2 regions of the Sporolactobacillus caesalpiniae genome follow, and region 1 is predicted to be linked to the other one. Evidence: riboswitches for the same ligand, from Rfam matches in the RefSeq annotation. Region 1 holds a riboswitch; the other holds the start of a gene.
What was found. Region 1 has a riboswitch for cyclic di-GMP ahead of ABWW58_RS02910 (hypothetical protein). Riboswitches for the same ligand answer to the same signal wherever they lie in the genome.
Positions count from the first base shown of each region.

Region 2: another riboswitch for cyclic di-GMP. It lies ahead of ABWW58_RS08620 (CAP domain-containing protein); the one in region 1 lies ahead of ABWW58_RS02910 (hypothetical protein).

Region 1 covers NZ_JBEVCB010000001.1:583,495-591,159, forward strand. The annotation lists gene ABWW58_RS02900 (D-alanyl-D-alanine carboxypeptidase family protein) at 1-124, shown strand, start outside; gene ABWW58_RS02905 (VanZ family protein) at 161-1,066, shown strand; cyclic di-GMP riboswitch class I at 1,190-1,272, shown strand; gene ABWW58_RS02910 (hypothetical protein) at 1,337-1,666, shown strand; gene ABWW58_RS02915 (3-oxoacyl-[acyl-carrier-protein] synthase III C-terminal domain-containing protein) at 1,770-2,756, shown strand; gene ABWW58_RS02920 (flavodoxin) at 2,977-3,426, shown strand; gene ABWW58_RS02925 (hypothetical protein) at 3,521-3,997, opposite strand; gene ABWW58_RS02930 (AEC family transporter) at 4,057-4,965, opposite strand; gene ABWW58_RS02935 (class I SAM-dependent methyltransferase) at 5,307-5,819, shown strand; gene ABWW58_RS02940 (Type 1 glutamine amidotransferase-like domain-containing protein) at 6,288-6,938, shown strand; gene ABWW58_RS02945 (flavodoxin domain-containing protein) at 6,918-7,403, opposite strand.
Region 2 covers NZ_JBEVCB010000004.1:51,703-59,367, reverse strand. The annotation lists gene ABWW58_RS08655 (DUF4097 family beta strand repeat-containing protein) at 1-472, shown strand, start outside; gene ABWW58_RS08650 (PadR family transcriptional regulator) at 1,505-1,834, shown strand; gene ABWW58_RS08645 (HAAS signaling domain-containing protein) at 1,821-2,378, shown strand; gene ABWW58_RS08640 (DUF4097 family beta strand repeat-containing protein) at 2,375-3,319, shown strand; gene ABWW58_RS08635 (FAD-dependent oxidoreductase) at 3,459-5,039, shown strand; gene ABWW58_RS08630 (DnaJ family domain-containing protein) at 5,042-5,419, shown strand; gene ABWW58_RS08625 (cupin domain-containing protein) at 5,424-6,071, opposite strand; cyclic di-GMP riboswitch class I at 6,312-6,398, shown strand; gene ABWW58_RS08620 (CAP domain-containing protein) at 6,437-7,279, shown strand; gene ABWW58_RS08615 (MerR family transcriptional regulator) at 7,336-7,665, opposite strand, start outside.

The DNA.
Region 1 (7,665 bases):
GGCATCGCTTGCACAAATAGACGGACAAACTTACAATCTGATTACACTCGGTGCTCCGGGTGATCACAACACAATCCAGTACGACATTGAAGATGCCAAGTTAATCTACAACCAATTCGAATAGGAGCGCAAGCAAAGCGGATAAGGAAGTGAACGCAGAATGATTCATCGATTGAAAGTAAATGAATGGGTAAAGACAAGAAATTGGGTGGATATGCAGCTCTTCTTAAAAGCCCTGTTGTGGTTGCTGTTCTTCATCTACTTGTTTGTCTTGCTGAAAATTGATCTGTTTGAACAAGGTCGGAGTTGGGCAGCTTCTCGCTCTGTTAATTGGGTACCGATGAATCGGATCAATACTCTTTTTTATTTATCGGATCATCATGATCCAGGCTATCAAACCGCTTTGCTGCGCACGTTCCAATCATTTGCAATCTTTATACCTATGGGTTTTCTTGTGCCAGCATTAAGGAAAAAAGCAATGGAATTCGAACAATTTATCGGCGTGCCCTTGGCTATTGCTCTTTCAATCGAATTTGCCCAATATGTATTGATGACCGGACGCAGTGATGTGGATGACCTAATTCTGAATGTCTTGGGGAGCATGCTCGGTTTTGCGCTTTGGCATCTTTTCTGCGAATGGATTCCGATGCATCGCATAAATCGCTATACTCGCATTTTCCTAATAACTCTATTAATCAGCATTTGCCTGTTGTTATTTAATTATGATGGAATGACATTCGACGGTTCAGCAGATATCAACAGAGACACGATTGGCGTCACTCTGGGTATTCCCGAGTATACTGGGGCATTTCTCAGAGGAAACAAGCATGATTTGATTATGAAAACCGATCCTGATCAGGGGAACATACAGGTGACCATTTCGATTAATGAATCAACGAAACTGTATTTGGAAAAGGCAACAGATTATGGTGATTCATCAAAAACCGCAGCTCTAAAAAAAATAACGGTAAACCGAATGCGGCAAGTTGATGAAAATGCAAAGATTCGTGTTTGGGGAAAACAGCTTCCTACCACATTTCTCGCAGAATTTGTGATTGTTCGTTAAGTTTACAAGGCATTGATGAAATATAGTATGAAAAAAGAACCGATACTAAATACCCTTCAATATTTTCGCTCAAAATTATATGATAAAATAGTAGTGAAAAATGCTAATAATTACCAATTGAATAAATGAAAAAAGCAAACTAACCGAAAGTTTAGGACGCAAAGCCACGGGTCTAATGCGAAAGCGATGACAGCCGGGTTACCATTGGACATAGAAGCTGTGATCAACATGTCACGGCTTTTTTTGTTAATAAATAGTGGAGGTTTTACGATGGGGAAATACAGTGTTGTGACAACGGGGAATGACATCAGTGTCGTGTGTGAAGGTGTTTTTACGATGGAGGACGCATCAGGGTATGTGGAAGAATTCAAAAAAGCTGCTGCTCAAGTCAATCCGGCAACCAGTCATTTGGTGCTTGACGGTTCCGAACTGAGAGTCTCTTCACAGGAAATGGTTGGTATGCTCACGAACATCATTGCTATGTACAAGGATATGGGCTTCCAGGACATAACTATGGATTTAGGTAAAAGTGCGGTCGTTAAAATGCAAATTAGGCGTTTAGCTAAAGAAGCCGGGCTTACTCAATTCAAATTGCTTTGAAAAAAATCAAATGAAGTAAGGCTGAGCTATGCATTTATCAGACTATGCTGAATAGAGAGGCCAAATCTATCAATGTATTAACTTTGCTTATGGAGGAGTGCGTGTGATCAATGTGAACGTGTTAGGGATTGACGTGTATCACGGTAAAAAGATTGTTTCCAATGATACATACATCAACCACTTTAAGGAAAAAGGAAAGGACTACACACATTTTTTCGAAGATGTTATAGGAATGGACAAGCGGTATTTGATTGATTCGCAAACTGAGAACAGTCTGACTATGGCGATAGCCGCCGCCAAAAAAGTGCTCAATAAAGCGGGGATTAGAGGCACTGATCTTGATATGATTGTGCTCTCCAGCTTTTTCCCGGAATTTACAGTACCACCAAGCTCCATTAAACTGCACCAGGCTATCGGTGCAAAACCCGAATGTGTCTGCCTTGATCTTAATGGAAATTGCGCCGGAATGATATTATCTCTTGATAATGTCACAAAGTATATGTCGGTTACAAAGAACGTAAATCGAGCGTTGATCGTTGGATCCGATTACATTAATTCGGTAGTTAATCCGGATAATGAGCTTTGCTATGGACATTTTGGTGATGCTGCATGTGCCATTATACTAGAGAAAACAAAAGAAGATCGTGGACTTCTTGGTGCGAAATGTCGAATTAATTCGCTTGAACATAATAACATTTTGTTTCCCGGTTGTGGCGTATCTAAATTGCATGATACAGCTCGTAATGAATGGCTGCTTGATTGGAAACCCTTTGAAAATGTTTCACTTGATTCAGCGGCACAGAACATGCGCGATCTGCTTCAGGAAAACCACCTTACGCCGGGCGATGTGAGCATGTTCTGTTTTTCACAGTATGCCTATGCCAATGTTGTTGATCTTCGAGAATTACTAGGTATTGATGAATCACGCTCGCTGTTTATTGGCAGCGAATATGGTTACACCGGAGCGAGCAGTCCATTTATTGCTTTTTACGAAGCACTCAGACAAGGAAGTGTGAAGCGTGGCGACTATGTGATGTTCTGGACGATTGGTGCCGGTTCACAAAATATTGCTGTTCTTTTACGCTACTGAATTAAGAAAAGCTTGGATATAATAAACGGTTTAAAGTGAAAAATGTATTAAAATCTGACCCAATGCTACAATTGGGCCGGATTTTTTTTGCATAATTTTGACGTGTCTTTATCCAGAGTAACATTGGGTATTTAATAAGGAAAATAAAAATGTTATTATTTAAATGACAATGATATTCATTTTCATCTAAAGCTTATAGTTGAAAGAAGGTTATTATAAAATGGCAGATGTTCTAATTGTCTTTGCCAGTGAGACAGGCAACACTGAAGAAATGGCGCAGAAAATAGCTGAAGGTGTTAAGCGGACGGGAGTTAATCCGGTTGTTAAGGATGTCCTACAACTATCTGTGTCGGAATTTGATGGTTACAATGGCATTATGTTTGGCAGCTTCACTGATGGAATGGGCGACCTGCCTTACTCCGTCGAAGACTTCCTTGATACACTCAACGATAATGATCTCCAAGGGAAAGCTGCCGCATGCTTTGGTTCGGGTGACAGCAGCTACGGGCTTTTTGCGGCTGCCGTTGATACTATTCAAGAAACGCTTGCACGTTGTGGAGCAGAAATTATTGAGGATAATTTCAAAGTTGAACTCTCAATGACGAAAGAGGAATGCGAACAGGCAATACAATTAGGCGAATCTTTTGCGAAAAAGCTTCTCGCAAAATGAGAAGATTAAAATGAACATAAACAGTAAGCGAAAAGCAGATCAGATCAAATGGTCTGCTTTTTTAGGGTCACGTTGTAAACGACTTTGGAATTCATTATCTTTTTTTTATTGCTTTTAAATGCTGAATATGTATGCCTATATGACCGATACCGAGTAAAAGAGCAGAAGCGATAAGCCAAATAACTTTCCCATAAATGCCCAGGAGAAGAAAAGCTGTAACAGGCAAACTCGCAAGTGGTACAGGAACCCCGCAAAAACTACGGTAAAAAATATTTTCTGTATGTTCATCGATAAAATAGCGAACCCAACAAATCTCGTAGACTAACATTAGCACAAATGATACGATAATCCACAAACTCCATAGTGAAAATGGAGCAATGTTAAAATCACTAAAAATCAATACGCTGCATGTACAACATACTTGCCCGATACGTTCCAACACTAATAATCGTTTGTCTTCTTGGCTGTAATCATAATCTATCGGCTGATGCTTACTCCAAACGATGTTGGGAATAAATAGCATCAATAAATAGATTAGACCAACATACGAAAACCCTAAGTGTCCTAACATAGGATAGCTCCTTTCATAGTAAACATAGCCCCTTTCTCAGACTATGTTCTGTCTAACCATTACCCAATGGAAATTAATAATGGAAGATAGATAAAGCTGAGAATGGTTGTAATGGTGACGATTAATGAGGCGAGCTCTGAATCTCCATCAAATTTCTCAATCAACATGACGCTGTTCACCGCGGCAGGCATGCTGATTTCGACGAGCAGAACGGATGCGAGCATACCGTGGATACCTAGTGCAATTAATACACCCTTGGCGATGATGGGTACAATGATCAAACGAAGGAATACACCGATCCATACTTCGGGACGTCGAATGCCCGACATTTTGGTATTGCCAAGTTTAATGCCAAGAATCAAGAGAACAAGTACTGGGTAAGCCGCACCAAGCATGTGAGCAGCGGTAGCAGTTCCCACGGGCAGATGCAGTTGTGTCAAGACAAGCAATGTTCCGGCAAGGGAAGCGTAGATAAGTGGTGATTTCAGAATATGCACAATGGATTGCTTGCCGCTCAGTTCTGAGCGAGAAGCAATGTACATACCAAGGATGTTAACGAGAATGATTTGACCGATGACATAAACTGCTCCAAGAGAAAAACCGACTTGTCCGAATGCCAAAAGCAATACAGGGAGTCCATAGTTATTCGCGTTACTGAAGACTGTTGTCAGAGTCAGCGCTCGTGCACTCGGTTCCGGTAAATGGATGATTTTTGCGGTAATGATCGCGACAACCCACAGGGCAGCAGTCATGATGATTGAGAACATAAAAATATGAATGACATTATCGCCCTTCAGATGGGATTCAGAAAGAGCGGACAAAATCAGTGCCGGCGCGAGTATGTATAAACTGATGTCAGCAAGTAGCTTAGTATCAACGCTGCGTTTCTTTTGCAAAATTGCACCACAAATGCAGATAATCAGAATTGGGACACTGATTGATGTCAATAGATGAAAATATGCGGTCATGAACACGCCTCCAAAAGATCTGTTCTTTGGCAAAAAAGTTTTTCTCTATCATACCATTTTAATAGGAAATACATCGATTCTTTTGATTTGTACTCTCTTATGAAGAGGAAAATTTATGTAGTATAATAATAACCTGGAAGTTTAGATTAGCGAGAACTGAACTTATTTGATGAGAGGCAAAAGTCTAATTTGATGTAGGTGATTTCTCTTGTTTCAAGAACACGCAAACGTTATATGGGGTACAAAATGCAGACAGTGCGGAACTCCTTGCGGCATGTTACAGAAAAAACATCATCCATGGGATGAAACAACTTTTAGATTAAAAATAAATTGCCCACAATGTGGATCAAAAGGCTGCTGAAGATTATTATAATCAACGAATCTACAGTTATTTTCAAACGATCCATGGAACAGTCCTTGATTTAGGTTGTGGAGGCGGCTTTTTAAGCAGATTCATGTTAGCGAACAACCCAGTCACGAAAGTCTATGGACTTGACCGAGGTGAAGAATGTGCGAATGAGTTGGCAGACTTAACCAAGAATGGTAAATTTCAATTTATCCAGGCGGATGTCAGTCACCTAAATAATTTGTTTGCGGAGCGCAGTCTTGATTTTCTTGTCAGCCGTGATGTCTTCATGTTTATTTCGAATACAGACCGTTATTTTAATGATGTGACGAAGCTGGTGAATTGCGGCATCCGTCAGATGGGCTGGTTTATGAAAGATAGCCGACGGATGAAGAATCATCTGAGACCCGAACAGATTGCACACGAATATCGGCAAAGAGGCTGGACCGTCCATCTTGAGTCACTCGATTGGTACAAGAGCGGGTATTTTATTCGTGCAGATCGATAGTATCATTATTATAATTTGCTTTGCAGATCTATAATTAAAGAAATTATTATGTTGCACAGTTGACGTGAGATGCGCAGCATAAGCGTAAGAGTCGAGGTTAGAACGAACGCTCGAAAAGTTAGACCGAATCCCTGGAAAGTTCAACCGAAGACCAGAAGTTCAACCTAACGAGTGAAAAGTTAAACCGAACACGTGGGAAGTTCAACCGAAGAGAGGAAAAGTTGAACGCTGATAATTTTGCCTGATCGCTGATTCTTTTCTCTGAGCGCTGATTCTTTCGCCTGAACGCTGATATTTTTGCTCGAACAATGCAAAATTGGTCTCTTTTACTCATGCATTTTTACCGCGCGCTCCGTCTTTACCTCGCAACAGATAATCGTACTCAGTAAAGGTCATATTTTGCCCTATAAACAACTATTTGTGCTAGTATTTCAATAACAACGGATTCTACACTGGATGGTGTTTTATTTGGGGAAACTTCTTTTGTCAGGTGGCGGAGATGCAAAACAGTCATCAGAAATAAACGCTTTTTTTGCATCGATAAACAACAAAGCGAAACCTTTACTCTATATTCCGTTAGCCGGAGATCCAGAATACAGATCTTATGAGTCGTGTCTCAATTATGTAAAAAAAGTTTTCAATCCACTTGGTATTGATAGGATCACGATGTGGACAGAATTGGATAATAAAACATTTGAGCAGCTCCTGAATTTTTCTGCAGTGTATCTAAGCGGGGGATTGACAGTTAAACTACTTTCCCATTTTGGTGTACATTTTCGCAGGATATTAAAAGAATATTTCGTGAACGGTGGAATCATATATGGGCAAAGTGCCGGAGCTATTGTTCTTGGAAAAACGATAAATGTTCTTGATCAAGCGGAAAATGATATAGATGGGTTAAACCTTGTCTCTGATTATTCTCTGTCATGCCATTATCAAAAGGAACATAATTCATTGATAAGCAGATACGTACAGCGCAATAACCAGAAGGTTATCGCGCTGCCTGAAGGAACTGCTCTGTATCAAACACGAGAAGAAATGTTTCAAATAGTTGGGGATGACCCAGCTTTCGTTTTTGATCAGAACGGTAAACAAGAATTAAGCCATGTTGCGAAATGATGCTGAAAAGGATTTAATCCGATCATCATAGAATTCAGCAACGTTTTTGTTGTCACCCTTAATTTTTCGCATGATGAATTTGTCAATAAAACTCATTCTATCAAAGTTAATTGTGTAGCCAAGAACGGCTTTCGCGGTGGCTCTTTGATTTAATGAAGTGGGAAAAGCTTGTTGTAATTCAATGATTCGTTTTTTTTCCTCGGGATGAGCCGCGCAAATAAAAAGACCGATCCTTTTCTGTTCTAAAACATCGATGTTTTTTCTTATATAATCTGTGAGCTGCTTTTGTATTTTACCCATGTAGACTGATCCCCCGAGTATCACTGTGTCATAGGACACTGGGGCCTGAAGGGAATCCTTTATCACATTAACTAAATCGACCTCTCCGTCTAATTGTTCACGCAGTCTTCGAGCGACCTCCTCAGTTGATCCGTATTTTGTCGCGTACAGGATTAATGTTTTCATACATAGACTCCTTTAATGAATCAATTTTTATATCACTTCGAGCAGAGCAAAATAGTCGCGCGCATTTCAGTTATCTGCTGCACTTTTCGGTCAGATTTACTGATCGGTTGTGCCTCCTTCTGATGATCATAATAATAGCGAACGGTGTTTACTATAGTCTGAATATAGATTGCCTTCATATGTCTGTCAATGAACGGATGGTATCGCGCACAATTTAAACTCAAACAGGCGCAGACTTGTGGCATAGCGGGAATTTTATTCA
Region 2 (7,665 bases), on a different contig from region 1:
AACCTGCGCGGTGAATCAGGAATTGAATTTAGCGACATCGAGCGGTGATATAAATGTTCGCGATACCCTCATAAAAGGGGAGTTAACCACGCATGCGACGAGCGGAGATATTCGCCTGGATCAGTTGACTGCTGATGAGATGAGGATAGAGTCACATTCCGGCGACATCACCGTGAATGATTTTCGCGGGGATCTCGATGCATCGGCAAGTTCAGGAGACATCGAGCTGAGCAGCGATAAGCTTGCCGGGAATGTGAGGCTGGAATCCAGCAGCGGCGACATCAATGTCTCATTCCGAGAGGAGCCGGATTCCGTTACTATGGATTACCAGGGTTCTTCAGGCGACGGATCGGTGCGTATTAAGGATATGCTCTTTGAAGAAAAAAGCGATCACCGAATCATCGGAAAAAAAGGAGACGGCAGATACACCGTCAAAGTACGGACAAGTTCCGGAGACTTCAAGTTCCGATAAATGCGTAAGAAAATGATCCGACAAGCGCTCCTATGCGCAGTTGGTCATTTTTTATGAGTAAAAATACTCAACCGGACAGTCAAAACTTCGCTAACCTGCTAAATAAATCATTAACCTGTTGAAAACTTCGCTAACCTGCTAAATAAACCATTAACCTGTTGAAAACTTCGCTAACCTGCTAAATAAATCATTAACCTGTTGAAAGCGGAGCTCACCTGCTAAATAAATCATTAACCTGTTGAATACGGAGCTAACCTGCTAAATAAATCATTAACCTGTTGAATACGGAGCTCACCTGCTAGATAAATGGCTAACCTGTTGAATACGGAGCTCACCTGCTAAATAAATCATTAACCTGTTGAATACGGAGCTCACCTGCTAAATAAACGGCTAACCTGTTGAATACAGAGCTCACCTGCTAAATAAATCATTAACCTGTTGAAAGCGGAGCTCACCTGCTAAATAAACGGCTAACCTGTTGAATACAGAGCTAACCTGCTAAATAAATCATTAGCCTGTTGAATACAGAGCTCACCTGCTAAATAAATGGCTAACCTGTTGAATACAGAGCTCACCTGCTAAATAAATGGCTAACCTGTTGAAAACGGAGCTCACCTGCTAGATAAATGGCTAACCTGTTGAAAACGGAGCTCACCTGCTAAATAAATGACTAACCTGTTGAATGAGGGAATAATCCATGATATGCCACCGCATTGCGATGGGTCTGCTCCAGATGATTTTTCAACGTTTTGCCCAAAATCAGCATTTATCTTTAAAGCAAATAATTCAAGAAAAGCAGGAAACACCTGAGTTACAGAATGAATTACTAATTTCTTAACACCCTAAAACTTTTCACTCTCCAGTACTCAATAAAGAATAAACAAAAATTGATCAACTATATTGCATTAATCAGTAGTGTGCATTATTCTATACATAAGGAATGAATGAGTAGATCGCAATATCATTTGAACACCTATTGAATAATAATCAGTAGTGATCAATAAATACATTTAATAGGAAAGGATGAATCACGTGAATGTTCAATTTAAAAAAGGTGTTCTGGAACTTTGCGTACTTGTGCTTATCGATACCAAAGACCAGTACGGCTACGAACTTGCTCAGAACATTTCAGAGAAAATTGAAGTGGCTGAAGGTACACTTTATCCGCTGCTTCGGCGTCTGACGAAGGAAGGCTATTTGTCAACATACCTTGGCGAGTCAACCGAAGGACCGCCAAGAAAATATTACTCCATTACACCAGAAGGGGAGCAGTATATGAATGCATTAATTAACGAGTGGAAACAATTTTCCAAAGCGGTTGATCAATTTATTAAGGAGGGAGCGGGACATGGTGAAGAATGAATTTTTTCGTAAACTGAACCACTTGCTGAGAGAACTCCCTAAAAAAGAGCGCAATGAAATACTAGCGGATTTTGAAGAACATTTCACGATTGGATTTAATGAAGGAAAAACAGAGGAAGAAATCATTCAAGAACTTGGCGATCCCAAAGATATTGCTAATGCGGAACTTGCCGATTATTATGCCACGAACCCGGCGAGGCAGGGTGGGGTAACATCAGCAACGCGCTCACTGCTGCTCGCTATAGTCCTGATTTTTTTTAATTTAGTTGTGGTTGCGGGACCTGCTTTCGGTATTTTCTTCGGATTTATTGGTCTATGGTTTGGTGCCATTTGTATGGTGATCAGTCCGCTGCTTTCGCTTTTATCCTATTTTCAGTCAGGTTTTGATGCCTTTCTATTCACCTTCTTCGTATCGCTTGCTTGCTGCGGCGTAGGTTTACTGCTCAGTATCGCATTAGTCTACATCGGAAAATTTCTTTGGTATGTATGTGCCGGTTATATCCGTTTTACTATAGATCTCATTACAGGGAGGAAGCGATCATGAAAAAAATTATCTATGTTGCCCTGGCACTCATTCTTATCGGCGCCATTGGTGGACTGATTGTTTTTCAAACAACCGATCTTTTTCAAACGAGCAAAACCAACACACAAACAAAAACCGCATCGGTCAATGGAATAAAGAAAATAAATGTTGACGTATCTTCACTGGATGTTGAAATAAAGAAAACAAATCGTGATCAATTGTCCGCCGAGGTGAAGGGCTGGGGAAATAAGCAGATGATCCAAGGGGTTAAGCTTGCGATCAATAGGGAAGGCGATACGCTTCATGTGACTGCAGAGCGAAATCAATCGTTTTTCACCTTCACGATTGGCTGGACCAAGCTGATCATCGAGGTTCCGGAGCAGGAGTATAACCGATTTACTGCTGATGTGGGCTCAGGAGATCTTTCTATTGAAGACCTACAGGCAGGACATTTGTCTTTAACTTCCGGCTCCGGAGATGTCACTGCTATAAATAATAAGTCCAGAGGGAATTTTATCGTTCAGACGTCCAGTGGCGATATTAATATGCAGCATAATCAAGTCCAGAACGAAGCCCGTGTCTCTGCAAACAGTGGAGATCTTGACTTGTCCGATTTGACTGCCAAGTCCTCACGACTTGAAACGGCCTCCGGAGATATTGATGTTCAAAGGTACAGCGGATCACTGAGTGCACAAGCGAATTCAGGTGACATAGATATTGAAAGTAACCAATTGTCCGGAGATATTGATGCGCAAGCAGCGAGCGGTGATATCGATATTAATTTTGTGCAGGATCCAGATTCATTGTCCGTTAATTATCGTGGCGGTTCCGGAGAAGGCACAGTTAATCTGGACGGATTCCTCTATAAAGATAAAACAGATCACCTCATCATCGGACAAAAAGGCGACGGCAAATACAAAATTAGAGTGAGAACAAATTCCGGAGACTTTCGTTTGCAATGATTGATAAAGAATAAAAAACGATTCGCTGATTGAAAATCAGGCGGATCGTTTTTCTTTACAGCTAAGGTGCATAGTTTCTTCAACATGGGACACACTGTCCTTTGAGAGTTCTGAATAAAACGAAGGATGGATAATCTTCATGGAGCAGCAACACACGAATTTATCAGAGAGTACTTCATCCTTGTGGCATGACACCGTTCATCTGCCGACGTTTCGTCCGCTAAAAGAAAATCGCACGACAAACACGCTGGTAGTCGGTGCCGGGATCACAGGAATCACGGCAGCGTATATGCTTGCAAAAAGCGGGGTTCCGGTCATGTTGATGGACGCGAGCACAATTGCGAGCGGCACGAGCGGTTACACGACGGCAAAAATTACAGCTCAGCATGGATTGATCTACGACCATTTGATTCGTACACTTGGCGAGGAAAAAGCCGCACTTTATTATCAGGCGAATAAAGAGGCACTTCACTGGATGGGAAATCATGTGAACGAGCGCGGCTTCCAGTGCGACTACGAAATTCATCCGGCAGTTGTCTACGCGACAACGGATCAAGAGGCGAAGAACATCGAGAAGGAGAAGCTTGCCTATGATCATCTGGGTATTTTGGGGAAGCTGACCCATTCAATTGAGTTGCCTATTGAAGTTAAGAATGCGCTTATTATGCCTGGTCAAGCACAATTTCACCCACTGATGTATCTGCACGAACTGCTTGCAGATCTTGTAAACATGAATGTACCGATTTTTGAAGAAACACTTGCAGTAGATATCAAAGACAAAGAGTCTGAACCGTTAGTGATGACAAAACAGGGATTTGGCGTCCGTTGTCAGAATGTGCTGATCTGCTCCCACTTTCCTTTTTACGACAATCGCTTCTACTTTTCCAGAATGTTTCCCGAGCGTTCCTATTTAATTGCTTGTGAAACAGAGGGCAAAGTTCCGGATGGTATGTACCTCAGCGCCGGCACGCCGAAACGCTCCATTCGCGGACTGCGGCTCAATCACAAGAACTTCCTTTTAATTGGTGGTGAAAATCACAAAACCGGACGCGGTGAACCGATGGACGTTCACTATCAGAAGCTCGTTGACTTTGCGCGTGAGCAATTTGGTGAAGAGAAAATTAAGGCGCATTGGTCAGCACAGGATTTTACGACATTGGATCAGGTTCCATACATAGGAAGGCTTGCAAATAACAATTCACGTGTTTTGGTTGCCGCCGGATTTCATAAGTGGGGAATGACCACAGGTACCGTAGCCGCTCAACTGATGACTGATCTCGTCCTTGAACGCGCAAATCCCTATGTGGACTTGTTCAGTCCCGCCCGCTTTGAGGCAGCTCCTATGCTTGCCAGCTTTCTCGTTGAAAATATGAAAACGGCGGGCAATCTGATTAAAGGAAAACTAAGCAAAACCGAGCCATTAGAAGAGCAACTGCAAAACGACCATGGCGCAATCGCGTCGATTCACGGACGAAAAGTTGGTGCTTATCGCAATAAGGACGGACACTTGACTGTGGTTGATGCCACTTGCCCGCACATGGGGTGCGAAGTAAACTGGAATCAAGGCGAACGGACGTGGGATTGTCCCTGTCACGGCTCGCGCTTCACAGCCAATGGAGAGGTGCTCGACGGTCCGGCAAAGGAATCTTTATCATTAATTTTTTCAGAGTCTGATCATCAAAATAAGCAACAGCAAACGTCAAATAAACGGGAGTGTTAACTATGGGCATTATCGAAATTATGGCAGAAGAAAAAATTCAGGAAGGTTTGAAATCCGGCGCATTCGATCATCTTCCGGGCAAGGGCAAGCCGCTTGTTCTTGAAGATCTGTCATCAGTACCTAAGGAACTGCGCGCAGGCTACAAAATGATGAAAAATGCAGGCACGCTGCCTGAAGAGCTGCAGATAAAAAAAGACATCGTTACGTTGAATGATTTACTTAATTGCTGCGAAGATGAAAAAGAGCGCGCGCGACTGACGAAACAACTGCGATTTAAGCAATTGAAATTTAATCAGTTAATGGAAAAACGCTCCATTGCACACACATCAACCTTTCAAAGTTATCGTTCACGGATTTTCAATCGCCTCCATCTTTTCTGATTCGTTATTTGTTTTTCCAAATGTTGAGAAGCGGTCCCTGATTTCCATATACCGGATCTTGCTTCGGTTTGCCAACATGGCTAATATTATCTTTTAAAGCCTTCGTTTCCTTTGTTTGAATATCGTAGTCTTGTCCATTCGGATACCCGCCGGCAATAGAGAAATCGCTGCTTGATGATAAGCGCTTATGCCCAGTTCCCGCCGGAAGCACGACAACGTCGCCTGCGGACACTTTGAAATTGTTGCCTTTCTGTCCGCCAAGTCTAAGTGTCGCGTGTCCGGAGATGACCCCGAGTACTTCATGAGATGTGCTGTGAAAGTGATGGTAAGGAAAGACACCGTCTACCCAATTATTGCCCCAATTGTTCTTCTCAAATGTTTTCAAAATCTGCCCGGTCCGTCCTTTGAACGCGCCAGGATAAATCAGAACCTGGAAATAGGGATTGTTCGGAATTATTCCGTCATCCTTAAAGGTAACTGTTTGTACTTTGGCAAACTTATTTTTGCTCGTTGATTGCTGCTCGGACATTTGAGAGACTTCTGCTGTCTGAGTATCTGCTGACGAATGACCGTTTTCCGAAGCAGATTGTCCCCCGCATGCAGCAAGCACCAATAGTGGCGCCACCCCTGCTGCTCGAAACCATCTCCGCATGTAACGAACCTCCTCAAATTGAATTTACTACTCAGTATAGCACTCGGAATATTCTGATCATAGTAATCTGCTTCGCTGCTGACGCGCGATACGTGAAGTAGATTTCATTGAAATAAATCAAACCTACTAAATAAAATCGATCTTCTGCCGATAAATAATTTGAGGCAACAGGTCGATTATTGTTAAAGCCTGCCGGCTGATGTATAGTTAAATTAACCTAATATTTTAAAGATAAATCTTTTTTCTAAAGGGCAAAACTACTGAAAAGTAGTGACGCAAAGTCACAGATCTAAAGCGAGCAATCGCTAGGATGGCTGGACCGCCGTATTTGATAGTCAAACGTAAATGAGGGGAGATTTTTTATTATGCGTATTTTTAAGAATTTGTTAGTAGGCTTATTGATTGTTGTACTGTCCCTGTCCACAGCCTCAATATCAGCCGCTGATCAATCGAAATCGGCCGCCGGTTCAAATAAACAATCCCAACCGATCGTTCAACAGAATGAGAAGATTACGAGCGGTGTTGAAGCGAAATCGGTGAAGAAGCACGCAAAGAAAAAAGCGAAAAAGCCTGTAGTTAAGAAGCGTATAAAAAAGAGTGTTAAGAAAAAAGCGGTAAAAAAAGCAAAAAAATCGGTTAAGAAGAAAAAAGCAGTTAAAAAAGTTAAAAAAGCAGTCAAAAAGGCTAAAGTAGTCAAAAAGAAAGCTGTACATAAGGCTGTTAAAAAAACTCCTGTTAAAAAAGCACCTGCAAAAGCTCCTGTTCAGGCACAGACACCTGCACCTCAACCCGCAGCTTCCGGTCAGTATAATGGATCCGTAGAACAGCAGATTGTGAATCTAGTAAATAATGTACGCGCGCAGAACGGATTGCAGGCACTTCAAGTCAAACCGGAACTTCAGAATTTTGCACGGCAATGGAGTCAGCAGCAATTTAGCAATGGCGCAATGAGCCACGGAATGATGAATTTTTCGCGGAACACGGTAGCCGGACAAAACGTAGCCTATGCTAAAGGCGATGTAAACTATTTCGGATGGGATCAGATTTGGAGCGCACAGGCAACGATGGACGGCTGGATGAATTCCCCGGGCCATCGAGCGAATATCCTGAAGCCTGAGTATAAATATATTGGTGTCGGCGTCGTTTATGGTCAAAAGAACGGCAGCTCAGAGGGATGGGCATTCTTCACGCAAGACTTCTCAGACTAATTCTATGAAACTAGATAAGAGGTGTGGATAGTATCCACACCTCTTTTTCGAATGCTTTACACCTTTGCTGTGTATATTTTTACGGCATCGTGAAGCATTTTTGCCGCGCCTTTAGCGATATTACTCTCATAGTAGCTTGTGAACCGTGAGTCATCAACATACATCTGCGTGAGACCGGCATGTGCTTCTTTGGAATAAGTCCCCCTTGGCCAGAAATAGCACAGCCACTGACGATGCAAGTCCGCTGCTTTCTGAGCAGGGCTGCTCGCGGGATCGTTAAGATTGAGCGCTTCTTGCAGGTTCTGGAACATCTCATTCTGAATAGCCATGGATGCTTCATAGTCATCCTTACTCAGATTGGCAAATTGTTTGTTTGCTTTTTCTAT